One region of the Arthrobacter sp. AOP36-A1-22 genome, then DNA from elsewhere that is predicted to be linked to it. Evidence: predicted binding sites of a transcription regulator. Region 1 holds the regulator's gene; the other holds the start of a gene.
The links. The regulator HrcA, encoded in region 1, represses chaperone genes, less so after heat shock. The targets are predictions, from matches to a motif close to TTNGCACTCGNNNNNNNCGAGTGCNAA.

Region 1 (9,398 bases):
CGATCATCCCGGTGCTCAATAAGATCGACCTGCCGGCCGCCCAACCCGAGAAGTATGCCGCCGAAATCGCCGGCCTCATCGGCGGCGATCCCGAAGACGTGTTGAAGGTATCGGGCAAGACCGGTGAAGGCGTCGATGCACTGCTGGACAAGATCGTCCGCGAACTCCCGCCCCCGGTCGGCGATGCCGATGCCCCGGCCCGGGCGATGATCTTCGACTCCGTCTACGACACCTACCGTGGCGTCGTCACCTACGTCCGCGTCGTCGACGGGAAGCTGAGCCCGCGCGAGAAGGTCCAGATGATGTCCACGCGCACCGCCCACGAGGTGCTCGAGATCGGGGTGTCATCCCCCGAACCGACCCCCTGCAAGGGTCTGGGCGTCGGCGAGGTCGGCTATCTGATCACCGGGGTGAAGGACGTCCGCCTGTCCAAGGTCGGCGATACCATCACCTCCTTCGCCAACCCCGCGCCGGAGTCCCTCGGCGGGTACGAGGACCCCAAGCCCATGGTCTTCTCCGGGCTGTACCCGATCGACGGATCGGATTACCCGGTGCTGCGCGATGCCCTGGACAAGCTGTTGCTCAACGATGCGGCCCTGACCTTCGAACCGGAGACCTCGGTGGCCCTGGGCTTCGGGTTCCGGGTGGGCTTCCTGGGCCTGCTGCACCTGGAGATCACGCGGGAACGTCTGGAGAGCGAGTTCAACCTGGACCTCATTTCCACGGCCCCCAACGTCATCTACGACGTGGTGACCGAGGACAAGTCGGTGGTCACCGTGACCAACCCCAGCGAATTCCCTGCCGGCAAGATCCAGGAAGTGCGCGAACCGATGGTGGCCGGCACGATCCTGACCCCGAACGAATTCGTCGGCTCGGTCATGGAATTGTGCCAATCCCGCCGCGGTCAGATGCTGGGCATGGACTATCTCTCCGAGGACCGGGTGGAATTGCGGTACTTGTTGCCGCTGGCCGAGATCGTGTTCGATTTCTTCGATTTCCTCAAATCCAAGACGCGGGGTTATGCCTCCTTCGACTGGAAGGCCGAAGGCGAACAGGTCGCCGATCTGGTCAAGGTCGACATCCTGCTCCAAGGCGAGGCGGTGGACGCATTCAGCGCGATCACCCATAAGGACAAGGCCTACCCCTACGGGGTGATGATGACCCGCAAGCTGCGCGAACTCATTCCGCGCCAGCAGTTCGAGGTCCCCATCCAGGCGGCCATCGGCTCGCGGATCATCGCCCGTGAATCCGTCCGGGCCATCCGCAAGGACGTCCTGGCCAAATGCTACGGCGGCGATATCTCGCGTAAGCGCAAGCTGCTGGAAAAGCAGAAGGAAGGCAAGAAGCGCATGAAGATGGTCGGCCGCGTCGAGGTGCCGCAGGAAGCCTTCATCGCCGCCTTGTCCTCCGAGGGCTCCGCGGACAAGGCCAAGAAGTAGCCTTCATGCCTTCTGCCTTGCCCCTCGGGGATCCGGCGCCGGCCGATGGCCTGCTGCCCGCCAGCACCATCGACGGCGCCACCGAACGCGACTTCTGTGTCTATGTGCATATCCCGTTCTGTGCCGTGCGCTGCGGATACTGCGACTTCAACACCTATACGGCCCATGAACTAGGCTCCGGATCCAGCCAGGACACCTATGCGGCCGCGGCCTCCGCCGAGCTGGAGTTCGGCGGAGGGGTCCTGCGAGCCAGCGGGTTGCCCGACCGGAAGGTCTCCACCGTCTTCTTCGGCGGGGGAACCCCGACCCTGTTGCCGGCCGAGGATCTGGCCTCGGTCCTGGAGACGATCCGTGGGACATGGGGGTTGGAAGACGGTGCGGAGATCACCACCGAAGCCAACCCGGACTCGGTGACGTTCGAATCGCTCAGCACCCTGGCCGAGGCCGGCTTCACCCGGGTGTCCTTCGGCATGCAATCGGCCGTTCCCCACGTGTTGAAGACCCTGGACCGCACCCACCGCCCCGAAGGGGTCGGCCAGGCGGTCGCGTGGGCCCGCGAAGCCGGACTGGCCGTCAGCGTGGATCTGATCTATGGGGTTCCGGGGGAGTCACTGGAGGATTGGCGGGCCTCGCTGGAGACGGCCCTGTCCTACGACCCCGATCATATTTCCGCCTACGCCCTGATCATCGAGGACGGAACGCGGCTGGCCGCCCAGATTCGTCGCGGCGAAGTCGCCGACATCGATGACGACGACCACGCCGATAAGTATCTGCTGGCCGAGGAACTGCTCACCGCCGCCGGGTTCTCCTGGTATGAGGTCAGCAACTGGAGCCGGAGCGAAGCAACCCGGTGCCGCCACAACATGGCCTACTGGAAGGGTGCCGACTGGTGGGGCGCCGGACCCGGAGCGCATTCTCATGTCGGAGGTCTGCGCTGGTGGAACGTCAAGCATCCTGCGGCCTACCAGCAGCGCATCGACGCCGGGACTTCCCCGGCGGCCGGACGCGAAAGCCCCGATGAGCAGGCGCGTCTGCTCGAGCGGACGATGCTGCTGACCCGGATCGTCGACGGTCTTCCGGTCGCGGAGCTGCCTGCCTCGGGACGCCACGCCGTGGCCGGGCTGATTTCCGACGGACTCATCGAGGGCTCGGCCGCCGTGGGCGGCCGGATCATCCCCACCTTGAATGGCCGTCTGCTGGCCGACGCCATCGTGCGTCGGCTCCTGGACTTCTAGGGGCCCTGCCCCGAACGGAAGCGGGCCCGGGAACCAGGTTCCCGGGCCCGCCCGAACTCCGTACCGGGGCGAGTGCTAATCGATGAGTCTGAGGTTGAAGGGGTAGCGGTAGGGACGACCGCGGTTGACCTCGATCCCGGCGACCACGCCGCTGACGGTGATATAGGTCCACAGCGCGACGGCGATGATGGCGAAGACCCCACCGACCACCGGGATGAACATGAGCAGGTTGGAGATCAGGGCCAGCACCGTCAACGGAAGCGTGAAGTTCAGCGCCTCCTTGGATTCCTGGGCGGTGAAGGCCCCGCGGTCCCGATAGACGAGGTAGATGATCCCCGACGGGATGCATCCCAGGATGCCCCCGAAGTGCGCAATCGTCGCCCACTGGCGATCTTCCGAAGGTGTCAGCGGCAGGGGAGCCGATGACGAACCCTCGAAGCGTCCGGCGTCGGCCGAGCCTTCGCCGGGCTTCTTGCCTGATCCGTTCATCACCAAGTCGTTCCTCCCGTCCAACACGATTTTGCCTAGTTTATCGCCCCCGGGGGCCTCCGGTACCCCTTCGCGGGACGTACGGCGCGCCGAGAGGTCAGTTTCGGCCGGTGGTCAGGAAGTCAATGACCTCTTCGACCCGCCCGAGCAGGCTCGGTTCCAGGTCGGTGAAACTGTTCACCTGGCCCAATAGCCGCCGCCATCCCAGGGCCACATCGGCTTGGCTGGCATGGGCCCACCCCAGACCCTTGAGGATACCTGTCTTCCAATCGGTTCCCCGCGGGATGACCGGCCATGCGGTGATGCCCAGCACCTGCGGGCGGATTGCCTGCCAGACATCGACATAGGGGTGCCCGACGATCAGGACATTGGACCGGGCCCCCGGAACCCGCATGGCCTCGGCGGCGATCTTCTCCTCCTTGGTCCCGGAGACCAGGTGGTCCACCAGGATCCCCAGCTTGCGCTCGGGCCCCGGGGAGAACTCGGCGATCGCCCCCGCCAGGTCATCGACACCATGCAGGGGTTCGACGACGATCCCTTCCACCCGCAGGTCGTGGCCCCAGACCTTCTCGACCAGTTCGGCGTCGTGCTTGCCCTCGACCCAGATCCGGCTGGCCAATGCGGTACGGGCCTTGAGGTTGGAGACCTTCACCGAACCGGAGGCGCTCCGGCCGCCTCCGGCCCCGGGGGCGGCCGCCACGGCCTGTGGTTCGATGACCTCGACCGGCTCGCCTTCGATCAGGAAACCGAAGCCCGTGGGGAAGGACCGGGTCTTGCCCCGACGATCCTCCAGGACGACCAGACGCAGGCCCCCGGAACGTTCGATCCGCACGACTTCACCGACCCAGCCGGATTGCACGTCTTCGAGCAACAGGCCCAGGGCGGCGGGCACCCGGCGCAGCTGGCGGGCTTTCGGTGCCGATAGATTCTGGGCTCCCCACTGGTGGATATCCAATGCTGACACGGCCTTTCACTGGGTCGGGCGGTCGCGAGGAGCGGGCCGCCGGCGCCGATGCGCGCGGCCACCATGCTAACAAGCGGTCATTCGTATTAGACTTAGCACTTAGGCGTGTCGAGTGCTAAGCCACGAGGCCGCAATCCGTCCATCCACCGCGAGACCCACAGGAGGATCGAATGTCAGTACCACGGCGCCTCGAGGTCCTGCGGGCGATCGTCGAGGACTATGTCCATTCCCGGGAACCGGTCGGCTCCAAGGCCCTGGTTGAACGGCACCGGTTGGGCGTGTCGGCGGCCACCATCCGCAACGACATGTCGGCCCTGGAGGAAGAGGGACTGATCATCGCCCCGCACACCTCCTCGGGGCGGATCCCGACCGAACAGGGCTACCGCTACTTCGTGGACCAGATCGACGCCGTCCGCCCCCTCTCCACCGCGGAAAGCCGGGCCATCCACCGCATGCTGGAGGGGACCAACGACCTGGACGAAGTCCTGGAACGCACGGTCCGGCTCCTGTCCCAGCTGACCAACCAGGTCGCCGTGCTCCAGGTGCCGCAGTTTAGCGATGCCACGGTCCGCCACATAGAGTTGGTGGGTCTGGGGTCCGGTCAGGTCCTCACGATCCTGATCACCAACACCGGCAAGGTCGACCAACGGGTGGTCCTGGTCCCTCCGGAGACCAGCGATGAATCATTGGCCGACCTCAAGGCCACGTTCCTGGCAGCCACCTCGGGCCAGCGGATGCAGAGCATCGGTGTTCTGGCCCTGGCCGCCTGTGAGAAAATGGTTCCATCCCTGCGCGATTCCGGACGGATCCTGGCCCAGGCCCTGGCTTCGTTGGGGGACAACTCGGTGATCGAGAGGATCATCATGGCAGGGACCGCCAACCTGGCGCGCTCCACCGGGGACTTCCCGTTGACGATCACCCCGGTGCTCGAAGCCCTCGAGGAACAAGTGGTCCTGTTGCGGTTGTTCTCCGAGTTGGAACAGGACGCCCGGGGCATCGCCGTGCAGATCGGACGGGAGAACCCCTACGGCGGCCTGGCCGAGACCTCGGTCGTGGCCACCGGCTACGGCCCCGGTGCCGCGGCCAAGGTCGGGGTCCTGGGTCCCACCCGCATGGACTACCCCACCAGCATGGCGGCCGTACGAGCGGTCGCCCGTTATCTTTCCCGCATCCTGGCCGGCTGACGGACCAGGGCCCGGGGAATAAGCATGTACAGATTGTCGGAAAGGACACAGCACACACTGTGAGCAGCCACTACGAAACCCTCGGCGTCGCGCGCGACGCCTCCGCCGAGGAAATCAAGAAGTCCTACCGGAAGCTCGCCCGCAAGCTCCACCCGGACGTGAACCCGGGCGAGGATGTCTCGGATAGGTTCAAATCCGTCACCCACGCCTACGAGGTCCTGTCGGACCCGCAGAAGCGTGAGATCTATGATGCGACGGGCAATGAGAACGGCACCGCCGGCGGCGGAGGTGGCGGTGGCGGCTTCGGCGGCTTCGGGGACATCTTCGAACAGTTCTTCGGCGGGGGAGCGGCCCAGGGTCCCGCCTCGCGGACCCAGCGTGGACGGGATGCGCTGGTGACCGCCAGCATCGATCTCAAGGACGCGGTCCAGGGGACCGTCTACACCCTCGACATCGAAACCGCGGTCACCTGTGGCGTCTGCCAAGGCACCTGCTGCCAGCCGGGGACCTCGCCGGAGACCTGCACCATCTGCCAGGGGCAGGGCCAGGTGCAGCGTCCGGTCCGCTCCTTCCTGGGCAACATGATGACCATCGAAACCTGCAGCGCCTGCCGTGGCTTCGGCACCACGCTGCCCAGCCCCTGCAACGAATGCATGGGCCAGGGCCGAGTGCGTGAGCGGGTGTCCAAGCAGCTGAAGATCCCCGCGGGCGTGGCCACCGGCACCCGCATCCACCTGGACAGCCAGGGCGAAGCGGGGCCCGGCGGCGGACCGTCGGGCGACCTGTACGTGGAGATCAACGTCAAACGCCATGCGGTCTTCGAACGCGAAGGCAACGATCTCCATGCCACGTTGCGCATCCCGATGACGGCGGCGGCCCTGGGCACCGACATGAAGTTGGAGACCTTCGACGGCGAGCAGGACATCCTGATCGAGCCGGGCACCCAGTCGGCCGATACGGTCAAGCTCTCCCAGCTGGGCGTCCCCCGGCTGCGCGGGGGCAGCCGCGGCGATCTGGTCGTCCACCTGCAGGTGGAGACCCCCACGAAGATCGACGACGAACAGCGTGAGCTGCTCGAACGTCTGGCCACCCTGCGTGACGAGGAATTCGCCGAGGGCCGGTTGGCCGAACGGGGCGGGGTCTTTTCACGGCTACGCGATAAGTTGGGCCACCGCGCCTGATGAGCAACCAGGCGTTCCTGCTCGATGAGGGGCTGCCCGCCACGGCGGCCCCCGGCGACGCCGTCGACCTCGACGGGCCCGAAGGCCACCACGCGGTGACGGTCAAAAGGGTCCGTCCCGGAGAGCAGATCGATCTGCTCGACGGGACGGGTACCCGCGCCGTCTGCACCGTCCGGCAGGCGGGGAAGGCGTCCCTGAGCGCCGTCATCGACCGGATCGAGCACGAGGAGCAGCCACCGGTCCAGCTGGTCCTGGTCCAGGCCCTCGCCAAGGGGGACCGGGATCTGCAGGCCGTCGAGGCGGCCGTGGAGCTGGGCGTGGACGCCATCCAGCCGTGGCAGTCCGACCGCTCGGTGGTCCGTTGGCCGGCGGCAAAGGCCGAAAAGGGCAGGGCCAAATGGGAGGCGACGGTCCGCTCGGCGGTCAAACAATCCCGGCGGAGTCGTCGCCCCGAGGTCGCCCCGGTCGTGTCGACGGCGCAGCTGGCCGCGAGGTTGGGTCTTACCGGGGCCGGGAAGGGCCCCGAACTGGCGGTCATCCTGCATGAGGGGGCCACCGAACCGCTGTCCGCCGTCGTCCGGGATTTCATGGACGAGTCCGGAACCCCGGATCCTACGGCCGCCCGTCCGCGCATCCTGTTGCTGGTCGGCCCCGAGGGGGGCATCGCCGATTCCGAGGTCTCCCGGCTCGTGGAAGCCGGAGCGAAGACCGCGGTCCTGGGACGCCATGTCCTGCGCGCTTCGACGGCCGGGCCGGCCGCGCTGGTCGTCGCCCGCCAGGTGGCCGGGCTGCTGGACCTCTAGGCCGGGGAGGCCGCCCTACTTCACGGTGATGGTCTTGGAGTCCTCGGCCTGCCGGTCGCTGGAACCGTCCTTGGTGCCCCAGACGGAGAGCGTGTATTCCCCGGGTTCGACGCCGGAGGTCAGGGCGAAGGCGTTATCGGCCAGATCACCCTCACCGAGCTTCACGGTCCCGGAGTCGACGCGCACCTGTTTGTCTTCTTCGCTGCGCGTCAGTTCCCAGTGGGTCCCCCCGGCGAAGGTGGCCGAGGTGCCCTGGATCTTCAGCGCTCCGGCCGGGACCTCGGCCCCTTGCTGGGGGTCGATGATCCAGATGGGGGCCCGGAATCGGCTATTGCGCTGGATCGGCCCGGTCAGTTCCACATGCCCGAAGGCATTGAAGCCCGAATGCCCGTCCACCAGGATGTTGACGCTGGCGGCCGGTTCCTGTCCGATCAGCCCCGACGCGGCGGCCGCGGCCGTCGTGGTGTAGACCAGTTGCTGGATGGCCCGCTGGGCCAGACCGTCGTCGAGCTTGCGGTGGAAGGCGTCGGCCGAGAGGTCGACGGTGATGACGTTGTCGGCGTCGATCGAGGTGCCGATCCGCGAGGGTTTGCTCCAGAGGTTGAAGTAATCCGGATCGTCGGGCTGCTGTTCGGTGAGGTATTTGATCGCCGTGGTGACCGGATCACCCTGATCCTCGGCGGCGACGTACTCCCGATAGAGGTAGACGGTCGAATCGCGTTCACCCAGCCAGTAGATCGGGGACAGATGCGGACCGCTCAGTGATTCCAACGCCGCCGAACTGCTGCGTCCCGCCACGGAGGAGGAGACGTCGGTGGCCGCCGGCATGCTGCTCGGGAAGCCCTCCGGGGATCCCACGCACGCCGAAACCGCCCCCAGGGACAGCACCGCAATCAGCATCACCATGCGACCGCGGGTCCGGCGGTTGGTGTGGGCGGCGATCACGTGGGGGGAATCCTTCGGCTCGGTGGAGGTTCAAAGACGGGGCGGAGACACACGCGTGCCGCGACCGACCATTAATATTGGCACACGAGGCCGGGGTCGGGGCCCCACTTCGGCGCCCCAAGCAGGACCGTTGCAAGACCGATATATACAGTTGCATGAATAACGAGCGCCTCCTGCGGGCTTGTCCCGTAGGATGGAAGGGTGCCGAACGACCGCATTGCAGCGGTCGGAACGGCTGTCAACCAGCACGCGATCGGGAGGGCCAACCCACTAGGATGACCGACGAGGACAACACCACCGCACCGGAAGCGAACCGGGCCACGGTGATCACGTTTTCCAGCAGCGAGCAGATGATCGGTGCGCTCGGCGCGAACGACGAGGTCCTGCGCATCCTCGAGGGGGTCTATCCCTCCGTGGACCTGCATGTCCGCGGCAACGAACTGCGCATCACCGGTGAGTCCGCTCCGGCGGGACGGGCCGAACACGTGGTGAAGGAAGCCCGCTCGCTGGCCGCGCGGGGCACCCGCGTTTCCGCCCAACTGGTCGAACAGCTCGTCCGGATGGTCGAAACCGACGGCGCGGTGCACCGTTCCGGGTCGGAGACCTTCGGATTGAACATCATTTCCGGGCGCGGCAAACGCATCCGCCCCAAAACGGTCAACCAGAAGGCCTACGTCGATGCCATAGACGCCAATACGGTGATCTTCGGGATCGGACCTGCCGGCACCGGCAAGACCTATCTGGCCATGGCCAAGGCCGTCCAGGCCCTCCAGGCCAAGGAGGTCAACCGGATCATCCTCACCCGTCCGGCCGTCGAGGCGGGGGAGAAGCTCGGCTTCCTGCCCGGATCCCTGAACGAGAAGATCGATCCGTATCTCCGCCCGCTCTACGACGCGCTGCACGACATGATCGATCCGGAATCCATTCCGCGCCTGATGGCCGCCGGGACCATCGAGGTGGCCCCCCTGGCCTATATGCGCGGACGGACGCTCAACGACGCGTTCATCATCCTGGACGAGGCCCAGAACACGACGCCGGAACAGATGAAGATGTTCCTGACCCGGCTGGGCTTCGGCTCCAGGATCGTCGTCACCGGCGACATCACCCAGATCGACCTGCCCGGCGGGTCCAGATCGGGGCTGAAGGTCGTCTCGCAGA
Region 2 (22,679 bases), on a different contig from region 1:
ACGCCGTCGTGCCCGACAAGGCACAGGAATTCGTCGGTGATGTTGGAGACAAGGTGCATGATGCCTGGAGCTCGCTATGGGACTAGTGACCTTGCGCCGCATTGTGGCCGGGTATGAAAGAGGATGATGCCATGAGCGATGACGCTCAAGCAGGATATGTCAGCACGACGCTCGTCGGTATCACGTTGCCGGTGGACAGCGCCTGGGAAATCGACGAAGTCGACGGAGGAGCGGTCGTGACGCGCCCAGCGGACCGTACCGGTGGGTTCCGGCCCAACTTGGTGTTGCGCCGCCTGCAGGTCCCCACCGGAGTGTCCATGGCCAGACAATCCACCGTCGCCTTCTCCGCCGACCGTGCACTACTGACCGGGACACAGTTCATCTCCGACGATGTGTGGCCCCATGGAAACCAACTGGGACGAATGCATGTCACGCTCCACCGAGTTGCGGCACATAGTTTGATGGTGCAGAGATGGCTCCTTCCGTTCGGTTCCGAAACCCTCGAGGCCACGGGCAGCTACACGTCCGAGCAGGCGACGCTCATCGAGCCACTGATGCGCTACATGGTCACCCATATCGTCGAGGCAGGGGAGCACCACGCATGAACAGCCAATCGGATGGTGGAAGGCAATATCCTGGTCGCGAACCACGCACGGACGCGGAGGCCAGCGCAGTGTACGGCGAAGGGGTCGAGGAACTCAACAAGATCAGGACCGTGGAACCATGGTCGTCACGGGGGCCACTTCTGTCGCTGGAGACCATCGATTTCATGGCCATGTACGCGGCAAGACGTCGGGTTGGGCGTCTGGAAATCCGGCGGAACCAGGAGCAAGTCAAGGCGTTGGTGGACGCCGACCTGATGCGCCCCAATGGTGCATGGAACGAAGCAGGGGAGTTCGCCACCGATGGATTCCGCCAGCAACACGTCAGCGTCGAAGTCGATGCCGGGCACGGGACTACCCGTTCACGGCTTGATATCAAGGTCGGGAACCTATCCGCCATCGCCGTCGCCGGGCCCGAAATCCAGGCCGTCCTTTCAGGGGTTGGTATGTCCACGACCCACCGGCAGTTGGATATCGTCAGAGTCGAAGGCGTACCCGGGCTGATCGCCCAGTGGGTGGGGCTGGGTCCGGCATGGAGTCTGGGTATTCCGATCGATATGGCCTCTTCCTCGTTTGCCGGCATCCTTCAGGCAGGCGGCCCGGTCGACAGTGGCGTTGACGCGCCGGATGGATTCGGACGCTTCTGGGACGAGCCGTGGTTCGAATGGTCAGTCAGGTTCGGAGCCGGGCCCGCTGAAGTGATGGACACCGGGGGAGTGCCGGCGACTGGGATTGAAATGCGTTTCGTCAACGCGGGCAGAGCCGGTCACTTCCACTATGCCGACGACGGCGCATCGGTCCGGCTGACGCCGGCCCCCTCCTTTTCCGTATGGATGGAACTAGTGTCTGCCTTCCAGAAAGTCTTGAGGGGATGGCCCGACGATACTGCGTCGGGTCCGCTCGACCATGAATCAGTGGAAGGGAGCCGCGGGCGATGACTTTGGCCGAGACTGCAGACGCCGGTTTCTTCCTGCTCGGGCTGGGAGGGATCCTGGTTGCCCTCGGCGTACAGGCCTATCGTGGGGCCTTCCGCCGCTGGCGTGGTCGGACACTGTACGCCGGGTATCTGGGGCCGGGATTGCTGTATCTGGGATCGGCGTTCGTCGTCCTGGGCGCCACCCTCTTCGTCCCCGGTGGGGAAACGGTGCGAAATGGGCCGGTGGGATGGGTGATGACCGCATTCCTGGCCTTGGCTCTGGTCCTGGGGATGGCCGGGGGGCTCTTTGCTTTCATTTGGATGCCCCGTGTGCTGCGCCCGACCTGGGTGCGGGAGGTCGAAGGCAATGCGCCCGAGGAGGCCCCCGCCGGGCCACTTCCGGAGTGGACCTTCGCGGTCTTGGATTCGGAGGTTCCGTCAGAGGCGGGACCGGTAGACTTGTCCCTCAGTAAGGGGCCCCGGTTGGGCCGACGGGGACTGGATTATCTGGACCGGATCTCCTATCACGATCGCAGGGCCTGGAAACGGGTCGGCTCGAGTGCGGCGGAACTGGTTGGAGCAGGCTTGGCTGAATTTGATGGTGCGCCCACGTCCGCCGGCCTGTTGCTGACCTTGCCGCGACGCGCGGGGAAACCCATCCTGCGCATCAGCACCGACGACGCCGGTCGACCACGAGAACTCTCACTTTTCCGAAGTGCCGAATTCGACTATGCCATCTGGACCGAAGGGGAGCTGTTCCGCGTCGACGCCCTACCGCATTCCGCGGTCCCGATGGCCATCATCGGTTGGCTGCACAGCCACGCGGAAACCAACGGCTGGAACTTCATCCGGGGCACCAACGAATTGATGGGCTCCTTCGTGCCCCTTGAGGGATCGGTCCGTGAGGTGACCTCGCTGCGGCCGGGGACTGCCGTGAGCGCGGCGCCGCTGCTGGACTCCGGGGCTTTCTTGCAACGCGTCACCGCCATTGTCGATGGATCGCACCGCGGGGCCTCCGCGTGAAGCCCCGTCGCTGAGGTGCCCCGCTGGGTTGGGTATGGCCCGTCGCCTGTCGAAGCCGCCGTGCCCTCAGGCGATGTGCATCCTGGCGATGTTGTCCTTCACCACGGCGCGTAGGTCCCCTGAGTTGGCGGCAGCGATCTTGCGTTGCCACTGGTAGCCGGCTCCACCCCGGATGATGCGTTCGACGTCGGCGAGTTCATCACTGCACCCCAGTTTGCGGGCCACCGGCTCCAGCCGGTCCAACTCTCGCATCAGGTGGTCCGTGACCAGCATTTCATCGCCAGCGGCATTGAGGATGATGATCGCGTCCATGCCATAGCGGGCGGCCCTCCACTTATTTTCCGTGCGGTGCCAGGGAGGCATGACGTCGATGCTGCCGCCGTGGTCCAAAGTGGTGGACATGTCATCCACCAGGCACTGGGTGAGTGCCGCAATGGCGCCGATGTCCTGCAGCGAGGACAAACCATCGCAGATCCGCATCTCCACGGTTCCGAACCGGGGGACCGGGCGGACATCCCAGCGGATTTCGGAGATGTCGTCGATGACACCGGTATGCAGCATGTCGGCGACGTAGCCTTCGAACTGCGACCACGTCTCGAAATGGTAGGGCAGTCCCGCGGTGGGCAACTGCTGGAACATCAAGGCCCGGTGGGATGCATAGCCGGTGTCCTCGCCTCCCCAGAACGGGCTGGAGGCCGAAAGCGCCTGGAAATGGGGCTGGTAGTTCATCAGGCCATCGACGACGGGCAGCGCCTTGTCCCGACGATCCAGCCCGACGTGGACGTGAACCCCGTAGATCACCATCTGCTGGCCCCACCACTGTGTGCGGTCGATGAGCTTGGCGTAGCGCTCCTGGTCGGTGACCGGTTGCAGCTTGGGGGAGGCGAACGGGTGGGAGCCGGCGCTATAGAGGTCGAACCCCATGGGGTCGGTGACCTCGCGGATGACCCCGAGGTTCTCGTGGAGCTGGGTCTTGGCCTGGCGGACCGTGTCGCAGACGTCGGTGACGATCTCGACCGTGTTCAACAGCAGCTCCTGCTTCACATGCGGGTGCTCCTCATCGGGAGCCAGCCCGCCGTGGGCGGCATGAACGCCCTCCAAGACCTGCTGGGCCACCGATCGCAGATCCCCGCTGTGGTGGTCCACGAGCGCAACTTCCCACTCGACGCCGAGCGTTGACTGCCGGGAGTCGGCGAAATCGATCTGCATCCGCGTTCCTGACGTCGGGGGTATGAGGACCGGCTCAGTCTATCGGCGCAACGGAGGTTTCCGGCACGACTGTGGTTGTCTTCAGCTGTGGATAACTCCTTGAAGCTCGGTTTGGGCGGCACGATGGAATCATGACCACCGGAGTGCCCTTGCCGCCGGCGGCGAGACGGACCGTATTCCTGATCGCCGACGCGTTGAACGAAGGAGCCAGCAGGCAGCAACTACGCCGGAAGAATCTCATGTCGCCCTCTCGCGGGATCCTCCAATGGACGAACGTCCGGGTCGACCCTCTGGATGTGTACCGGGCGTTCTCCACCGTGGAAGCCGGAACGGTACTGAGCCATGTGAGCGCGGCCCATGCTTGGGGTATCTGGTTGGACGCCCGTTTCGTCGAGGCGTATCCGGTTCATCTGACCTGCGATGCCGGTGGGACCGTCCCGCGCCGCCGGAACGTCGTGGGTCACGGAACCCGATTATCGGTCGGGGAGGCGCTGGTCGCGGGAAGGATTCGACTCACGTCACCGGCACGGACCTGGGTGGATCTGGCCTCGATAGGACTATCGGTCAGGGAGCTGGTCGTCGCTGGTGATGCCCTGCTGCAACGACCTGATGGACCGCCGCAGTCGGCTCGATTCCTGGGGACCAACCCGCTGACGACGCTCGTCGACCTCCGGAACACGGTGCACCGGCGATCGAATGCCGTCGGCATCCAGACCGCCCGGGAGGCGTTGGAGCTGCTCCGCCCGGGCGTTGACTCCGCGCCGGAAACTCACCTTCGGTGGATCATCAGGGACGCCAGGTATCCCGAACCCGGGGTCAACCTGCCCGTTTTGCTCCCCGACGGGCGGCGGCTCGTTCCCGATCTGCAATTCGCCGAGTATCGGATCGCCGTGCAATACGAAGGCAAGCACCATGGCGAGCTCGATCAGATCGGCAAGGACATCGGACGGGACTTCGCTTTCACTTCATTGGGCTGGATCACCGTCAAGGCCGATCGGGCGATCTTCCACGCAGCCGGGCGCGAATGTTTTCTCGAACGCCTCGCTGCAGCGTTTCGCCAGCGGGGCATCACATCGCCCCAGGCAGCATGGTCGGACTGCGTGCCAGGCCCGCTCAAAGGGTAGGAAATGCACAGAAGATGTTGGTGCCCGGGTCTTGTGGCCCATGTTCTGCAAGCCATGGCGGGAACCGCCGGGGATTTTGGGCGACAACCGGCATGTTCCGCACTGCCTGGCTCAACGGGCCTCCACATCATGGAGAACCGATGGTGGCCAGGGGCTCAGAGAGGCTTGACCTCGATGGCCACGCGGCGATCGCCGATCCGCGTGAGGACCAAGGTCGCCCGGCGTTTGGCCTTCTTGCCCACACCCGCCAACAGCATCTTGCGCAGTTCCTCCGGCGCGACATCCAGTCCGCGCTTCTTGATGTCCAGCACGCCGATCCCCTCGGATTTGGCCCACATGCGCAACGCCTTGACGTTATAAGGGTGGACCCGCAGCACTTCATAGGCCCGGGCGAAGGGGGTCTGCACGTGTTCAGGGGCGCAGAAGTACGCAATATGCGGATCCACCAGGTGGCCGCCGACCTGCTCCAGCGCCTCGGCCACCAGTCCGGCCCGGATCACCGCCCCATCGGGTTCGTAAAGGTAGCCCTCGATGTCGCCGACGGGAACCTCTCCGCGTAATGAGGCACCGGCGTCGTGGTCGGTGGAGGAGGTCAGTTCGTTGGACCCCCCGGGGCCCAGCACCAGGGCGGCCCGGCGGACCCCGGGGCGGGCCAGGGGACCGAACCAGAGTGCGACTTCGGTGACATCGCCATTGACGGAAACCCACTGGGCTTCGCAGTTGGCCGGGAGCGACTCGTGGGGGATCCCCGGACCGAGCTTCACGCCGACGGGGAGGCCGCTGTCCGCCAACGCTTCGACATGGGACAACGGCGGGCTGAACGCCTCAGGGTCGAACAGCCGGGAGGTGCCCGACGTCGAGGTGGTGCGCCGAGCCGGATCCAACCAGACGGCGTCGAATCCCTCCAGATCGAAGGTGACGGCATCGGCGTTGACCACGCGGGCATTCGGCCAGGGCATGAGGTTCACCGTGGCCGCTGCAGCGGTCGTCTCATCGAGTTCGACGGCGGTCACGTTCAGTTCCAGTGAGGCCATGGCCATGGAATCGACGCCCAGCCCGCAACCCAGGTCGGCCACCCGCGAGAATCCCGCGCCAATAAACCGTTGGGCATGCAAGGCGGCGATATTGAGCCGGGTGGCCTGTTCGAGCCCGACGCGGGTGAAGATCATGTGCTCGGCGAACGGGCCGAGCTTGCTGGTTCCCTGGGCGCGGAGTCGGGCCTGGTGGACGACGGCGGTGACCAGTTCGGCCTCGTGCCCCTCCTTGCGCAAGCGCAGGTTCAGTTCTAACGCTGCCTGGTCGGTGGTCGCGGCATCTGCCGGCAGGGAGTTGAGCAGACCGAAACCCTCGGGTGAGAGGATGGCGGCAAGGTTTTCCGAGGCGGGCGCGGGGGATGGCATGGGATTAAGACTAGTCCTCGCCGGCGTCATCAGCGATGTCGCCCCAGAGGGGTGGTGGGCCCTCCCGGCCCCGAAGGCCCAGTGAAGATCGGCAGCCGGGAGAGATGTACACCTGCGGTGACCAGTTCGGGCTCGAGACCTTCATGGTGCCACAGCGGGCCCGGTTTCAGGGCCTTCCGTGGCGGAGGGGGAACAATTGGAAGCGCAGCGGACACGGTCATGGGGAGTTCTCCCCATGGCAGCAAGTCGTCGGGGTGTCTATGCTCGTGGAGGTTAAAATCGGCTGCCGTGAAGTAGTAAAGGAGTGAGGACCCGAATGTCTGTAGTTGGCTACACCATCTACCCCGGTGCCGTTCGCGGCGTGCTGAACAACGTCGAAAGCGATGCGGAGGATTTCCCCGCTGCCCGGAAAAACATTCTCGATGACATGACCGAAGCGATCGGCCAAGTCAGGACGTCGGCCATGGCCGACTCGCTGTCCACACTCTGGAACGAACTGATTGCCCTCCAAGCTGAAGCTGTCGAAACGCGCACCGCCGGAGCAATCGGCTCTATGCGCAGTGTTGTCAACGCCTATGTTCAAGGCGACGAATCGATGATGGATGCCGCGGAAAAGGAGCTGCTGAAAGCTCCCGACCTGAATGTTGATGATCTTATTGCGGTGGACCAGAACGATGATTGACACGAGGGCGCTCGAAAACTGGCCTGACCCCTCTGCCCTTGAAGGTACTGGGAAGAGTCTGCGTGCTTCCGGGAAGAAGTTCAGCTCGAAGGTCGACGATGCCTCGGGCACCTGGGGCGGGGTGCTCAACCACTACAGCAGTCAGAACCATTCGGATGAAGCCAACGTCACCAACGCCTTCCGGGTCATCAAGACCCAGGGAAGCCTCGTGGAAGGTGCTTGCGATGCCGGAGCGACGACGCTTGAGAACTATGACGGTGAAGTCCGCACCTTGATCGTTGGCCGGCGCGCCACGGCCCTGGAGCGGATCGATCGGCACCATGAACTGATCGCCGACGGCGAGGACCTTTCCCCGAATTCGATCTATGACGAATCCAATCTCCAAGCGTACGTAGATGGCACGGGGAGGAGACTATCGGAAATCGGGGACAAGTACTCCAAGGAACTCGATGGGATTAGCTTCGAGACACTGGACAACGATGGTTGGATCGCCAGTGACGATCGCACCGCGTTGACCTCATCTGGGATGGCTCTGGCCAAATGGTTCGATGCGGACACGGTCAACTTCAAGTACACCCGCGTCACGGTGACCCGATGGACCGCGTGGGATGTCACCAAGATGACACCGAGCGCCGATTTCATAGTGGACTCGAAGGGGGTGGCGTCCACCCCTCCAAGCACCTATAAGGTCACCGCGCGCAGTGGGATTTCCATGAGCAAGCTTGAAATCAATGGGACCCTGAAGAAGTACGTCAACCGGACCACGACCGGGCCGGCTCCCTGGGACGTCAAGGGCCGGTTGGATCACATGACGGACGGGCTGAAGAATGGCTCCCGCTACACCAAATTCGTGCGCGGGGCAGGACCCGTGCTTGCCATTGCCAGCACCGGCATCACCTACCACGACCAGTGGACACAATCCATGGCGGACACAGCACAAGAACATCCCGACTGGACCCAGGACCAAATCAAATCCCGCGCCCGCGAGGAAACGGTGGTGAAAGGCACCACGAAGGCCGCCGTCGATTTCGGGGCTGGAGCCGCAGGGGCGGGTATCGGCATGATGATTGGTGGGCCTGTCGGAGCTGGGGTCGGTTTCGTCGCCGGCATCGGGATTTCGTGGGCAATCGATCATTGGGGTGGTCGGGACGCGCTGGCTGACGAGATGATGGATGTCTACGACGGCGCGAAGGAAACCGCGGCGAAGGTGAAGGATGCCGGAAAGAAGGTCTGGCATTCAATCTTTGGATAGTATTTCAGCGGTGGCGGAGCCCAGCGCTCGCTCACCTCATCATCCAAAATTTGGAGTCTACACATGTCACTCGGCGCAACGCTCGTTAGCTTGGGCTTTGGAATAGTTTCCCTTGCCTTGGGGATCGCTGCCTATTCAGGCCGCGATAAGTCATGGATGATCACCAAGTCCGTGTTGCCTGGACAATCGGGGCCGGCTCTTCTTTACATCGGGATTAGTTTCACCCTATTACCCTTCACTGTCCCGCTGATGGATGTCATGCCGCCGATCTTGGCGCTTCTACTGGGCGGCACCGTGCTCGTTTGCTTGTTTATTGGGTTCATTGGGTTCTTCTGGTTACCGCGGTTCATGCATCCGCGGTGGATGCGCGAGCAGTATCGGGCAGAGAAGGAACGAAAGCGCGAGGTACGTGCGTCCTTGCGGAGAATGCAGGGGAACTGATCCTGGGGTTCCATCAGCCGGAATCAGGGGCTGCTGGAATTGAACTTGACCTGATGAAACAGGGTTTTCAGCGCGTCCGGTTTCCACCCGCCCGGACGGTCACGGCATTTCGACGAGGAACAAAGAATCAACATGCTCATTTCAGCTGCAAGGACTTTCATGATCAACAATGAACGGACCAATGTCTTCGACGAGTGGGTTGAGTGGCCTATTGGGGTGCTGACGATCAGCGTTCCCGGGGATTGGGGAATGATCTCCGATGGTGGGGAAACGGTGGTCATTGGTCATCAGGACGCCCCCGAGGGGGTATTCAGCCCGAACACAGTCATTCGCCAGACACCGACCAACGCGACTTTGACTGCGCTGGCCAGTGAGGCCATTGCCACGACGATCGCCGCTTTTGACGGCGCGCACTTCATCGCCAATGACATCGCCGAAATTGATGGGCACGCTGCTCGGGCCCAGATTTTCACCTACGACGCCGGCGGGTACTCCATCGTGGTCCACCGACGGCTGGCCCTGGTCGGGAACCTCGGGGTGGAAATCACGACGAGTTTCACCGTGGGGCAATCGGAAGTCCTGGGCCCGGTCGCCGACGCGATCGCCGCGAATGTGGCCATCGACCGGTCGGTGGCCCTGGCCGTCGCCGCCGCGGATTCCGACGGCACTGAAGCCCTACCTGAACCATGCAGGGACGAGTTCATGGCCACCGTTGGCCACGACGTCGAACGGGTCAGCCGCATCGGTACGGCACAGCCGTTCACAAGTCAGGGCCCCGTTGTCTCCGAGGAAGGCGTTCAGTTCCTTCTGGATCATCGAAGCGCCAAGAAGCTCGGAAAGTTCCAGTTGCTGAGGATCGGCAAACTACGCGCCGAGCTCGTCGATGCCGGTTTCATGGACCCTCGCGGCCAGTTGACTGACCGGTTTCGTTTCCACGCGCTCGCGTTGGAGCAGTCGCCGCATTTGATCCAGATCGAAGCCCACTACGGGGCCATTGATACCTCGTTGACCGTCTGGATGGGGTGGGATCAGGCCCTCATCGCTGCGGGGCCCTCCTACTCGCAGATCGTGCTCGGGAGTGAGGAGGACGCCATCGATCTGGAAAAGGTCCGGCTCGATGTCGTGGATCCGGCCCAGCTACCCGGGGTGATCGCTTCATGGACGGGGCTGGCTCCTGCCTGGACGGTGCAAATGAGTCCGGACCGGATTGATATGGAGACCTTCGGGCAGCGGATGGAGGGTTCTGCGCCGGTGCCTGATGCCAGTGATGAGCTCCTGGCCCGCCTCTGGGCAGAACCGTGGTTTGCCTGGCGGTTGACCGCCGAAGCCACGCACCTGGCCAGGGCTTGGCTCAATGCCGGTGCGGCCGGGTATTATGCGATGGGAGTTGAGAGCGACGGTATGGTGCTCTCGGCCGTGCCCTCCGTTGTTGTTTGGCAGGCCCTCCTGCAGGATGTCGGTGAACTCGCAAGGGCCCGGTAAACCGGCGGTGCCCGACGACAGCCCCCTCCGGCCCAGGCGGGTATTCGATCAGGGAGCCGGCGTTCAGCCCGGACACGGCGTCGACCAGGCGTGAGGAATCCGGGGCCGCGTTCCGCTGGGCGGGCAGAGAACGACGAGGAAGTGGACGATGACAGCAGAAGAATGGGCGCCTTGGGTGGCAGCAGCCATCGGGCTGGTCAACCTGATCGCCGGAATCCAGGCCTATCGTGGCCGATACCAGGCGTGGCTGCTGCTCAAAGGCGGTCCGTTCCCGGGCTGGCCGGGACTGGCATCCTTATATCTTGGGGTGGCATTCACCCTGCTGAGCGTCTCGCCGCTGGTGCTGGACCATGGACCACCGCTACTCATATTGGCCATCTTTTTCACGCTGTTCCCCTCCTTGGGGATCGGCATCATCGGGATGTTCTGGCTGCCCTCTTTCATGCTTCCCGCCTGGATCAAGGAAACCCGCAGGAAAATGCGGGCAGGGGAGGACCGGTACTCACGGGCCATCCGTCCTGGTGGTGCCCTGTATCGCCGCCTCGGCGTCGATCCCCGATACCAGCCCGGGGGAACTGAGGGGCCGCCCGTGGAGAATCCCGATGGCGAACGCCGGACCGTGATCCGCCGCGAAGACTAGACCGGCACCGTCCCACCCGATGGAGGGCCTGCCGCGGCCGTACAATTTGGCACTCGCCTTGACCGAGTGCCAGCGACCTCATAGAGTCTGTATTGGCACTCGAAGTCATCGGGTGCTAAAGCCTGAGGTACTTGCCAGCTGGCACCGCGACGACGGTTGGTACACCCCAACGGCCCCGTAACCATTGGTAACTCACGCAAAGGAGAGATCCGCATGTCGGTCTCCATTAAGCCTCTCGAGGATCGCATCGTTGTTCAGCCGCTCGAGGCAGAACAGACCACGGCTTCCGGCCTGGTCATCCCTGACACCGCCAAGGAAAAGCCCCAGGAGGGCAAGGTCGTGGCAGTAGGCCCGGGTCGCGTTGACGACAACGGCAACCGCGTTCCCGTCGATGTCGCCGAGGGCGACGTCGTCATCTACTCGAAGTACGGCGGCACCGAGGTCAAGGTCGGCGGCGCCGAGTACCTCGTCCTCTCCGCCCGCGACGTTCTGGCCATCGTCGTCAAGTAGTTCCCGAGCGTGAAGCCCTGGCCCCAGCGGCCGGGGCTTCACGCGGTGAGCAAGGAGTAGCAACATGGCAAAGCAGCTTTCATTCAACGACGACGCCCGCAAGGCGCTCGAGGCCGGCATCAATAAGCTGGCCGATACCGTCAAGGTCACGATCGGCCCGCGCGGCCGCAACGTGGTCCTGGACAAGAAGTGGGGCGCACCCACGATCACCAACGACGGTGTGACCATCGCCCGCGAGATCGAGCTTGACGATTCCTACGAGAATCTCGGAGCCCAGCTCGCCAAGGAGGTCGCCACCAAGACCAACGATGTCGCCGGTGACGGAACCACCACCGCCACGGTGCTCGCTCAGGCACTGGTCAAGGAAGGGTTGCGCAACGTCGCGGCCGGCGCTGCGCCGGGCGAGATCAAGCGCGGCATCAAGGCCTCGGTCCAGGCCGTGACGGCCCGTCTGGCAGAGAACGCCCGCCCCGTCGAAGGCGAGGACGTGGCCAACGTGGCCGCGATCTCCGCTCAGGACGACGAGATCGGCGAACTGCTGGCCAAGGCGTTCGGCACGGTCGGAGCCGAGGGTGTCATTACGATTGAGGAATCGAACACGACCTCGACCGAGATGAGCATCACCGAGGGCATGCAGTTCGACAAGGGCTACCTGTCCCCGCACTTCGTGACCGACCCGGAGCGTCAGGAGGCCGTCCTCGAAGACGCCATGATCCTGATTCACTCCGGCAAGATCTCCGCCGTGCAGGACTTCCTGCCACTGCTGGAGAAGGTCCTGCAGGCCAATAAGCCGCTGTTCATCATTGCCGAGGACGTCGAGGGCGAAGCCCTGTCCACGCTGGTGGTCAACAAGCTGCGTGGCACGCTGAGCGTCGTGGCCATCAAGGCCCCGGGCTTCGGCGATCGCCGCAAGGCCATGATGCAGGACATTGCGATCCTCACCGGTGCCCAGGTCGTGTCCCAGGACCTCGGACTGAAGCTGGACCAGGTCGGTACCGAGGTTCTCGGTTCCGCCCGCCGCATCACGGTCACCAAGGACAACACCACGATTGTCGACGGCAACGGCGACACCGCGGATGTCGATGATCGCGTGGCCCAGCTCAAGGCCGAAATCGGCCGCACCGATTCCGAATGGGACAAGGAAAAGCTCCAGGAGCGTCTGGCCAAGCTCTCCGGCGGTATCGGCGTGATCCGCGTCGGCGCAGCCACCGAGGTTGAGCTCAAGGAACGCAAGCACCGCATCGAAGACGCCGTCTCCGCCACGCGTGCAGCGATCCAGGAAGGCATTGTCGCCGGTGGCGGTACCGCCCTGGTCGACGCGCTCTCCGTGCTGGACACCGACCCGAACGTGACCGCCCTCGAAGGCGACGCCGCTGCTGCGGTGGGCATCGTCCGCCGTGCACTGGTCCAGCCGCTGCGCTGGATCGCCCAGAACGCAGGCTTCGACGGCTACGTCGTGGCGAACCACGTCTCCGAGTCGGCGGTGAACTCGGGCTTCAACGCCAAGTCCGGTGAGTACGAGGACCTGCTGGCAGCCGGTGTCATCGACCCGGTGAAGGTGACGCGTTCAGCACTTCAGAACGCCGCTTCGATCGCCGCCCTGGTGCTCACGACCGAGACCCTGGTCGCCGATAAGCAGGAAGACGACGACAGCGACGGCCATCAGCACTAGGTCGTCACGCGACGCAGGACCCTCTCCCCGCATCAACTGCGGTGGGAGGGTCTCCTGCGTTAACGGGGGTGGGCTGTGCCGCCTGAGCAGTGGTGGCCCTCGGTTGGACCCACCCGTCCTGTAACAGTTCGGTAACGGTGGGCTGCTAGAGTGGTGGACGCCGGGCAGGGGCGGACCCCGGCGGATGTTAGGTACCAGCCACAGGAAGGCGGCGAAACCATGTCTGATCCACGCCGCTACCGACCCGGAACCGCGACTCCGGCCCCGAGCAAACCGCATTACCGCCCCGAAGTTCAGGGCCTTCGCGCTTTCGCCGTACTCATGGTGGTCACCTACCACGTCTGGTTGGGACGCGTCTCCGGAGGCGTCGATGTCTTCCTGCTGATCTCGGCGTTCCTGCTGACCTCATCGTTCGCCTATAAAGTGTCCGCGGGGAAGCCGATCGGGCTGCTGAGGTACTGGTTGCACCGGTTCAAATCACTGTTGCCGGCAGCCGTCGTCGTCCTCTTGGCCGTTCTTCTAGCTACCGCGGCGCTGCTGCCCAGGACCCGGTGGGGCGAGGTCTTCGAACAGACCTGGTCGACTCTTTTCTATACGCAGAACTGGACGCTGGCGCGGGAATCGGTGGACTATTACGCCGAAAACCATGGAGCCGCCAGCCCCTTGCAGCACTTCTGGTCGCTGTCGATCCAAGGGCAGGTCTTCATCCTGTGGCCGCTGGTCATCGGAGCGGCCGCACTCGTCTGGAAACTGCTCCGCAGGGCTCGTCCACACGTAGGATTCGGCTCCGTCCTAGCGGTGGCCTTCGGCCTCGTCTTCATCGGTTCCTTGACGTACTCGATCCACATCACGAGCACCAGCCAGTCCTGGGCCTATTTCGACACCGGGGCCCGGCTGTGGGAGTTTGCTCTCGGGTCCTTGCTGGCCGTGCTCCTTCCCCATATCGGCCAATTGCCGATGGCGGTGCGTGTGGCCCTGGGGTGGGCTGGCCTGCTGGCGATGCTTTCCTGCGGCATCCTGCTGCAGGTCCAGCAGCAGTTTCCCGGATACATCGCCCTCTGGCCGACCTTGTCGGCTGCGGCGATCATCACCGCCGGACGGACGGGACATCCGTTCGGCGTCGACCGGTTGTTGGCGGCCCGCCCGCTGACCCGGCTGGGGGACCTTTCATACGCGCTGTATCTCTGGCACTGGCCCATCCTGGTGATCTATCTGTCGGTGAATCGACTCGATGAACCCGACTTTCTGGGTGGTCTTGGCGTCATCGGACTGTCCTTGGGGCTGGCTTGGGTGACGACCAAGGGCGTTGAGACCCCATTCCACGGCTGGCGGTGGCCCACGCTACGGCGCCGACGGCTCGGACTCGTCGTCGGTCTGCTGGTGGGCATGGTCGCGATGCCCCTGAGCGGCTGGCAGGCTCGGGTTGCCGCCGACGAAACGGCAGCCCAGTCCCAACCGAAGCTGGACAACCCCGGTGCCGCATCCTTGACGCCGGGTTACGAGCCCACCGGAGACCCCGAAGCCATGGTGCGTCCACTAGCGACCCAACTCTCGGGGGAGTGGGCGAACTACGGCGGTGAATGTGGCCAGGGCTATGAACTCACGGACCCGGTCATGGAATTTTGCCAAATGGGCGGGGATCCGCAGACCGCCGATCAGACCATCATCGTCCTGGGGGATTCGCACGCCCAGCATTGGACCAGCGCACTGGACCAGGCGGCCCAGAAGAACAACTGGGCGTGGGTGCTGATCAACCGCAACGCCTGCCGGTTCGGCGCCGAGGACCGCAGCCGTGATGCCGAATGCAACGAATTCAACGAGGCGGCCACCGACTACGTGCTGGACCACGAGGCAGACGCCGTACTGACGCTCGGTACTCTCACGCAGGCCTACGGGTCCACCGATGAGCGCACCCCTGCCGATGAGGAGACCGTCGTCCCTGGCTACGAAGAAGGAATCCGGCCCTTCCTCGAACAAGGCAAACAGGTCATTGCGATGCGCGATACCCCCCGCTTCGGGCTCGGTGTGCCCGAATGCGTGGACCTCAACGGGCCGGACTCCGAACAATGCCAGGTCCCCCGAGATGAGCTCATCGCCGCCGACTCCCCGCTGGATGACCTCCACGCCGAAGCCATGAGGGGAGAACTCCCGGGCGACCTGGGCTTTTTGGATATGACCAGCGAACTCTGCCCGGACGGAATCTGCCGCCCCGTCATCGGCAACGTGTTGGTCTATCTCGACAAATCCCATCTGACCAAGACCTACGCGCGCAGCACCTCCGAGGTGTTCGAACGCCGACTGAAATCGGCACTGGACTGGTAAAGGCACCCCGCCCCAGGGTTGCGTTGCACACACCACCGGAGCTAAGGCGTGTCAGTCGGGCGCCGAAGGTCCTAGGATGTAAGCAATCCTCTGACGGCTTCGAAAGGTTCCCCGTGTCCGAGTTCAATCCCTTTGCCCTTGAAGGCCTCACCTACGACGACGTACTGCTGCTGCCCGGGCCCACGGACGTCATCCCTTCGGAAGCGGATACCTCCACGCGGCTGACCAAGCGGATCAACATCAACATCCCGTTGCTCTCCGCGGCCATGGATACGGTCACCGAGGCGCCGATGGCGATCTCGCTGGCCCGCCAAGGCGGCATCGGCATCATCCACCGCAACCTCTCCATCGACGACCAGGCCCGCCAGGTCGACCAGGTCAAGCGCAGTGAATCAGGGATGATCACCGACCCGGTGACCATCAGCCCGGATGCTACCTTGCAGGAGCTGGATGACCTCTGTGGCCACTACCGGGTCTCCGGACTGCCGGTCGTGGATGCGGAAAAGAAGCTGCTGGGCATCATCACCAACCGGGACACCCGCTTCATCCCCCTCGAACAGTTCCTGACCACCAAGGTCTACGAGGCGATGACCGCGATGCCGCTGATCACCGCGAGGGTCGGTGTTCCCCGCGATGAAGTCATCGCACTGTTGAGCAAGCACCGCATCGAGAAGCTCCCGCTGGTCGACGACGCCGGCGTCCTGCAGGGCCTGATCACCGTCAAGGACTTCGATAAGGCCGAGCAGTACCCGCTGGCCACCAAGGACGAGGAGGGGCGTCTGCGCGTTGGTGCAGCCGTCGGCTTCTTCGGTGAAGGTTACGACCGCGCCATGACCCTGGTCGAGGCAGGGGTTGACGTCCTGGTCGTGGATACGGCCAACGGCCACAGCCAGGGTGTGCTGGATATGATCGCCCGGCTGAAGAAGGACCCGGCGGCAGCCCATGTGGATGTCATCGGCGGTCAGGCGGCCACCCGTGAGGGGGCCCAGGCGATCATCGATGCCGGCGCGGACGCGATCAAGGTCGGGGTCGGTCCGGGCTCGATCTGCACCACGCGTATTGTCGCCGGCGTGGGTGTCCCGCAGATCACCGCCATCTACGAATCCGCCAAGGCGGCCATCCCCGCAGGCGTGCCACTGATCGCCGATGGCGGTCTGCAGCATTCGGGCGATATCGGCAAGGCCCTGGTCGCCGGCGCCGATTCGGTGATGCTCGGCTCCCTGTTGGCCGGCACGGCCGAATCCCCGGGTGAACTGGTCTTCATGAATGGCAAACAGTTCAAGGCCTACCGCGGCATGGGCTCCTTGGGCGCCATGCAAACCCGGGGGAAGAACACGTCCTTCTCGAAGGACCGCTACTTCCAGGCCGACGTCCCCTCGGACGAGAAGCTGATCCCCGAAGGCATCGAAGGCCAGGTTCCCTATCGCGGCCCGGTCGCAGCCGTCGCACACCAGTTGGTCGGCGGGCTTCACCAGACCATGTTCTACGTCGGCGGACGCACGATTCCGGCGTTGAAGGAGCGTGGGAAATTCGTGCGCATCACCGCTGCGGGGCTGAAGGAATCCCACCCCCACGACATCACGATGACCGTCGAAGCCCCGAACTACCGAACGCGCTAACCACGTGGCCCAGCCGAAGCAGCTCAAGAAGCTCACCCGTGAACGCATGGAGCGTACGGGGGAGTCCTACACCACAGCACGCAAGGCCCTCCTCGACGGCCGTCCCGAACGTCCCTCGGCGCGCCCCGCTCCAGCGGGTACCCCGATACGCGCGGGCGATCCGGCTGCCCGGTCGGGTCAACCGGCGGCGGATCCTCATGAGCTACCGGAGTACCCGGCACCGGCTGGGGTGACCCAGTACGACGCAGGTCTCTGGCACCGGGTGCTCACCCAGGCCGGGGTGGCCCACCCGCTGACCGGCCAGCCGCTCAGCGAGGCACTGCTGGCCGGCCTGGCCGGGGGCATCGGTTTCATGGTGTTCGTCTTCGACGATGCATCGACCACGACCGCCACGGTGGTCACCCGGGCCCACCCCGAGCCCTATACGGCGAATCTGTTAACCCGCAGCGGGGCAAAGGTTCGCGAGCAGAAGACCGGCAGCGCCCGGCTGGCTGCCCAATACTTGGACGCCGGACTGGACGCCGGCCGTGCCGTCGTCGTCCGGATCAGCAGGGCTTCCCTGCCGTGGATGGAGATCGGCATCGCCGATGAGGACGAACCAGTGGATGTGGCGGTACTCGGCGAACATGACGAGGAGGAGCTGATCATCGATGACGGCTCCGGGGAACTGCAGCTGATTGCCCCCGAAACCTTGGCCGCTGCCCGCAGTCGACTCAAGGCCCTGAAGAACTGGCAGGCATGGGTGCCTTCTTCCGGTGGGCCCGATGTTGAAACGCTGAAAAGAAACATCCTTCAAGCCATCGAAGAGACCACCGGGCGTCTGCTGGGGACCAGCGATCTGAACGACCTGCCGGCACACTTCGCCCCACAGGTGGGGATTACCGGCCTGCGCACTTGGGCCGGGCAACTGCGTGACACCACTTCGGCTCAGGGGTGGACCGGGCTCCTCTCCGAACCGGGCCGGCTGGCCCACGCCTTGGACACGGTCGTCGAGTTCCTCACCGATGGACGCTACGGAGGCCCGGGAGGACTGCGGGGACTCTACGCAGACTTCCTCGACGAGGCCTCGGAGCTGCCGGGCCTTGAACGGCTGGCCGAGTGCAGCCCCGACTACCGGGCTGTGGCCGGACAGTGGGATGAGCTGACCGACATGATTGATCCCGATATCGACCCGGATGAACGAAGCGGGCATTTCGCAGCCATCGCCGACCGGGTGGAGCCGTTGGCCGTGGCCGAGGAAAACGCGGCAACCCGACTCGTCGAGGTGCTCGCCACGATCAGCGAGTAGGCGGCGTCCGTGGCGGAGCGGCGACGGCGGGAAGAGCGCCGGAAAAACCGTTGTCACTTCGGGGATCATTTTTGTCGGCCCATGCGTTGTACCCGGTAGGATCAGTGAAACGAACTTATTGAGGAGAACACCATGGCCCGTGGGGGCAACCCGATGTTCCAGTCCAAGGCGTTCCGCGAGCAAATGCGGCCCGAGGGGAACACGACCACCAGTGACCAGCGCACGGCCGAGCCGATGAGCTCGCAGTCCCTGCAGGATCTCTACAACTCACCGTCAGCCTCACCGGCCCAGACCGGACGGCTGACCTATAACGACGTCGTCTCCAAGACCGTGCTGATGTGGGGCCTCCTGGTCATCACGGCAGTGATCGGCTGGCAGGTCCCGGCGCTGATGCTTCCAGGGATGCTCGTCGGCTTCGTGCTGGCGCTGGTCAACATCTTCAAGCGCGAGCCCTCCCCGGTGTTGATCATGCTCTATGCCGCTGCCGAAGGCGTGTTCCTCGGTGCCATCTCGGCGGTGTTGAACGGCATGTATGAGGGCATTGCCGTCCAGGCGGTACTGGCCACCTTCTCCGTCTTCGCCGTGACCCTGCTGCTTTACCGCTCCGGCAAATACCGGGCGACCCCGAAGATGACCAAGATGTTCACCATCGCCATGGGCGCCTACCTGCTGTTCAGCCTGGTGAACCTGGGCCTGATGCTGTTCGGCGTCACCGATTCCATGTTCGGACTCCGTTCGGGATGGATGGGCCTCGCGATCGGTGCGCTGGCCGTCCTGCTGGCCACCTACTCGCTGGTGCTGGACTTCACCCAGATCCAGCGCGGCGTCGAACAGGGCGCCCCGGCGAAGTTCGCCTGGACCGCAGCCTTCGGCCTGACCGTGACCATGGTGTGGCTGTACGTGGAGATTCTGCGCATCATCGCCATCATGCGAGAACTCTAGGCACGAATCCATCACGGACGACGGCGGTGCCCCTCAGGGTGCCGCCGTCGTCATGTATGCGGCACCCGGTTCCCCGCGGCGATATCGTAGGAGAACATCCAGCCAGGAAGGGAACAGCGATGAGTGGAACCACGGCCGCGCCCACGGGTCGGCAGTTCACGATCCGCGGCGGCGGAGCCGAAGCCGTCGTCACCGAATTGGCTGCGGCCCTGCGCATCTACCGCCGGAACGGCATCGACCTGGCCCAGCCCTTCGGTGAACACGAATTGCCGCCCTCCGGCTCGGGAATCCTGCTGGCCCCCTGGGGGAACCGGATCCGTGACGGGCGGTGGGAACTGGACAGGCAGACCCAGCAACTGGACCTGACCGAGGTGGCCAACGGCAACGCCATCCACGGCCTGCTGCGCAATACCGGATACCGCCTCGAGGCCTCCAGCGAATCGTTGATCTGCCTCTCGGCCGAGATCTTCCCGCAGCACGGTTTCCCCTTCCGGATGACCCATACCGTGACCTACGCCCTCGACGCAGAAGGCGGGCTCTCGGTCACCCAGGATTTGCTGAACCACAGTGAACGCAAGGCCCCCGCAGCACTCGGGGCCCACCCCTATCTACGGTTGGGGGAGGTGCCCACCGAAGAACTGCTGGTGACCGTGCAGGCCGACACCGTCCTGGAAACCGACGAACGACTCATCCCCACCGGGACCTCGCCCGTGGACGGGGATACTGATCTGCGCGCCGGACGCCGCGTGGGAGACCTGCGCATCGATATCGGCTTGACCGGACTGACCCTGCACGACGACGGGGTACACCACCACCGTCTCACCGCGCCCGACGGGCGGGCCGTCGGGCTGTGGGCCGATGCCGGCTTCGGGTACGCCCAAGTCTTCGTCACCGAGGGGTACGCCGGCCAGCCGTTGGCGGTGGCCATCGAGCCGATGACGGCGCCGGCGAATGCCTTCAATTCAGGTGACGGACTGACCTGGTTGGCCCCACATGAGCACCTGATCGGGCGTTGGGGCATCGAATCATGGCTCTAACCCCCGAGCCGGGACACCGCAACGTCACCGGGGATCTTCCGTATGGTGTGCGAATGGCCGCAGCCTGGAGCTGGCGAGTAGCCATCATCGTGGCCACGACGGGCCTGATGCTCTGGCTCCTCAGCCACGTTTCCCTGCTGGTCATCCCCCTGATGATCGCTGCACTTCTGGCCGGGTTGCTGATGCCGGTGGTGCGGTTGCTGCGGCGGTGGAAGCTCCCCAACGGGTTGGCCACCGGGGTCACCATGTTGCTGTTTTTGGCCGTCATCACCATTTTGCTCTCGCTGGTGGGGCGGACCATGGCCCGGGGCATGATGAGCCTATGGCAGCAGGCACTGGCCGGCGTTTCCCAGGTCCAGCACTGGCTATCGGACGGGCCACTCCAGCTGAGCAACCAAGACCTGGATCGCTACCTCGACGGGGCCCTGAGCCAGCTGCAATCCAATAGTGACACGATCCTCAGCGGTGCCGTGTCCTGGGGCAGTGCGCTCGGGCACGGTGCCGCCGGCCTGCTGCTGGCCCTCTTCTCGTTGGTCTTCTTCCTCCTCGAAGGCGAACGCATCTGGACGTTCGTGGTGGGGCTGATGCCCCGTCGGGCCCGCGCCGCGACCGATGGCGCCGGACGCCGGGGCTGGATCAGCCTGGTCAACTACACCAGGGTGCAGCTCTTTGTCGCCTTCATCGACGCCGTCGGTATCGGTGTTGGTGCCGCCATCCTCGGGGTACCGCTGGCCTTTCCGTTGGGTGGACTGGTCTTCCTGGGCTCGTTCATCCCCATCATCGGTGCGCTGGCCACCGGCGCCCTGGCCGTCCTCTTGGCCCTGGTGGCCAACGGCTGGATCAACGCGCTCGTCATGCTCGCCGTCGTCCTGCTGGTCCAGCAGGCAGAATCTCATATCTTGCAGCCGCTGGTCATGGGCAGGGCGGTGAGCCTCCACCCCTTGGCCGTCGTCTTGGCCGTGACCGGCGGCACGCTCATTGCCGGTATCACCGGCGCCCTGTTCGCCGTGCCGGTGATGGCCGTGCTGAACACCATGATCCGCTATATTTCGGCGCGCGGCTGGGAAACCCCCGGGGCGTGGGCCGTGGATGGCGATCCGCCCCCGGGTCCCAGCGCGCCATTCACTGCGCCGGCAGACCTCGACGGCGAAACCGATGCCGTCCCGTCGCCCGGCCCCCGCACCGGAGAACCCCCCCGGTGACCGACTCCCTTGATGAAAGCGTCCCCATGCAGCAGCCACCCGATACCACCACCCACCAGACCCTGCCCGTCTCCCTGGCCGATATCGAAGCAGCCGCCGAGCTCCTGGAGGGCGTCATCGCGCACACCCCGGTGGAACACTCCCGTGCCTTGGGAACCTTGACCGGCAGCGATGTCTACCTCAAATGCGAGAACCTCCAGCGTGCTGGTTCCTTCAAGGTCCGTGGCGCCTATGTGCGCATGGCCCGGCTGAGCGAGGAAGAGAAGGCCCGCGGTGTCGTCGCCGCTTCGGCCGGCAACCACGCCCAGGGTGTCGCCGTGGCCGCCGCACGACTGGGTATCACCGCCAGGATCTATATGCCGTTGGGTGTGGCCCTGCCCAAACTCACCGCGACCAAGGATCACGGTGCCGAAGTGATCCTGCACGGGCATAACGTCGATGAGGCGCTTGCGGAGGCCCAACGCTATGCCGACGCCACCGGAGCGGTGTTTGTGCACCCCTTCGACAACGCCGACATCATTGCCGGTCAGGGAACCATCGGGTTGGAGCTGCTGGAACAACTGCCCGACGTCGACACCGTGCTCATGGGAGTCGGTGGGGGAGGCCTGCTGGCCGGCGTGGCGACGGCGGTGAAAGCCAAGGCCCGCGAACAGGGCCGGGAGATCCGGGTCATCGGCGTCCAAGCCGAGAATGCTGCCTCCTATCCGCCCTCGCTGGCCGCCGACGCGCTCGTGCCCTTGGAGAAGGTTTCCACGATCGCCGACGGCATCGCCGTGGGCCGTCCGGGCCAACTGCCGTTCACGATCATCCGTGAGCTGGTGGACGACGTCGTGACGGTCAGCGAAGATGCGCTGGCCCGGGCCCTGGTGTTCTTGCTGGAGCGCTCCAAACTCGTGGTGGAACCGGCGGGCGCCGTCGGGGTCGCGGCCCTGTTGGAGGGCAAACTGGCCGAACTGGGCATCGATTCTCAGCGCACCGCCGTCGTCCTCTCGGGAGGCAATATCGACCCGTTGCTGCTGCTGAAGGTGATCCAGCGTGGCCTCGCGGTCGCTGGACGCTACCTGACGGTGCGGATGATGCTCGATGACCGGGCCGGAGAGCTGGCCACGATTTCCCGGGTGATCGCCGAATCCGATGCCAACGTCACCGGAGTGGACCACACCAGGATCGGTGGTTCGCTGTCGATGGGGGATGTGGCCATCACCATTGATATGGAGACCAAGGGCCACCTGCATTCCGAACAGGTGCTGGACAACTTGCGCGCGGAAGGCTTCCAGCCGCTCATCATCACCACCTGAGCAGGTTTTCTGGTTAAA

Region 2: a site for HrcA is predicted at 10,818-10,844, ahead of groES (co-chaperone GroES). Genes of this name have one in related genera too.

What each region holds. Positions count from the first base shown of each region.
Region 1 is NZ_JBQSWX010000007.1:52,269-61,666, forward strand. Features, by position in the region: gene lepA (translation elongation factor 4) at 1-1,439, shown strand, start outside; gene hemW (radical SAM family heme chaperone HemW) at 1,445-2,674, shown strand; gene ACT3S2_RS06150 (DUF4870 domain-containing protein) at 2,750-3,163, opposite strand; gene ACT3S2_RS06155 (DUF3097 family protein) at 3,261-4,118, opposite strand; gene hrcA (heat-inducible transcriptional repressor HrcA) at 4,298-5,311, shown strand; gene dnaJ (molecular chaperone DnaJ) at 5,371-6,492, shown strand; gene ACT3S2_RS06170 (16S rRNA (uracil(1498)-N(3))-methyltransferase) at 6,492-7,295, shown strand; gene ACT3S2_RS06175 (GerMN domain-containing protein) at 7,311-8,240, opposite strand; gene ACT3S2_RS06180 (PhoH family protein) at 8,516-9,398, shown strand, end outside.
Region 2 is NZ_JBQSWX010000029.1:3-22,681, reverse strand. Features, by position in the region: gene ACT3S2_RS14170 (hypothetical protein) at 1-86, shown strand, start outside; gene ACT3S2_RS14165 (hypothetical protein) at 132-605, shown strand; gene ACT3S2_RS14160 (hypothetical protein) at 770-1,540, shown strand; gene ACT3S2_RS14155 (hypothetical protein) at 1,537-2,541, shown strand; gene ACT3S2_RS14150 (glutamate--cysteine ligase) at 2,608-3,750, opposite strand; gene ACT3S2_RS14145 (hypothetical protein) at 3,882-4,874, shown strand; gene ACT3S2_RS14140 (class I SAM-dependent methyltransferase) at 5,030-6,274, opposite strand; gene ACT3S2_RS14135 (DUF6507 family protein) at 6,591-6,956, shown strand; gene ACT3S2_RS14130 (hypothetical protein) at 6,916-8,208, shown strand; gene ACT3S2_RS14125 (hypothetical protein) at 8,272-8,649, shown strand; gene ACT3S2_RS14120 (hypothetical protein) at 8,809-10,131, shown strand; gene ACT3S2_RS14115 (hypothetical protein) at 10,280-10,771, shown strand; gene groES (co-chaperone GroES) at 10,985-11,281, shown strand; gene groL (chaperonin GroEL) at 11,346-12,953, shown strand; gene ACT3S2_RS14100 (acyltransferase family protein) at 13,173-15,275, shown strand; gene guaB (IMP dehydrogenase) at 15,389-16,894, shown strand; gene ACT3S2_RS14090 (BtrH N-terminal domain-containing protein) at 16,899-18,182, shown strand; gene ACT3S2_RS14085 (Bax inhibitor-1/YccA family protein) at 18,315-19,124, shown strand; gene ACT3S2_RS14080 (aldose 1-epimerase family protein) at 19,244-20,161, shown strand; gene ACT3S2_RS14075 (AI-2E family transporter) at 20,215-21,363, shown strand; gene ilvA (threonine ammonia-lyase) at 21,390-22,661, shown strand.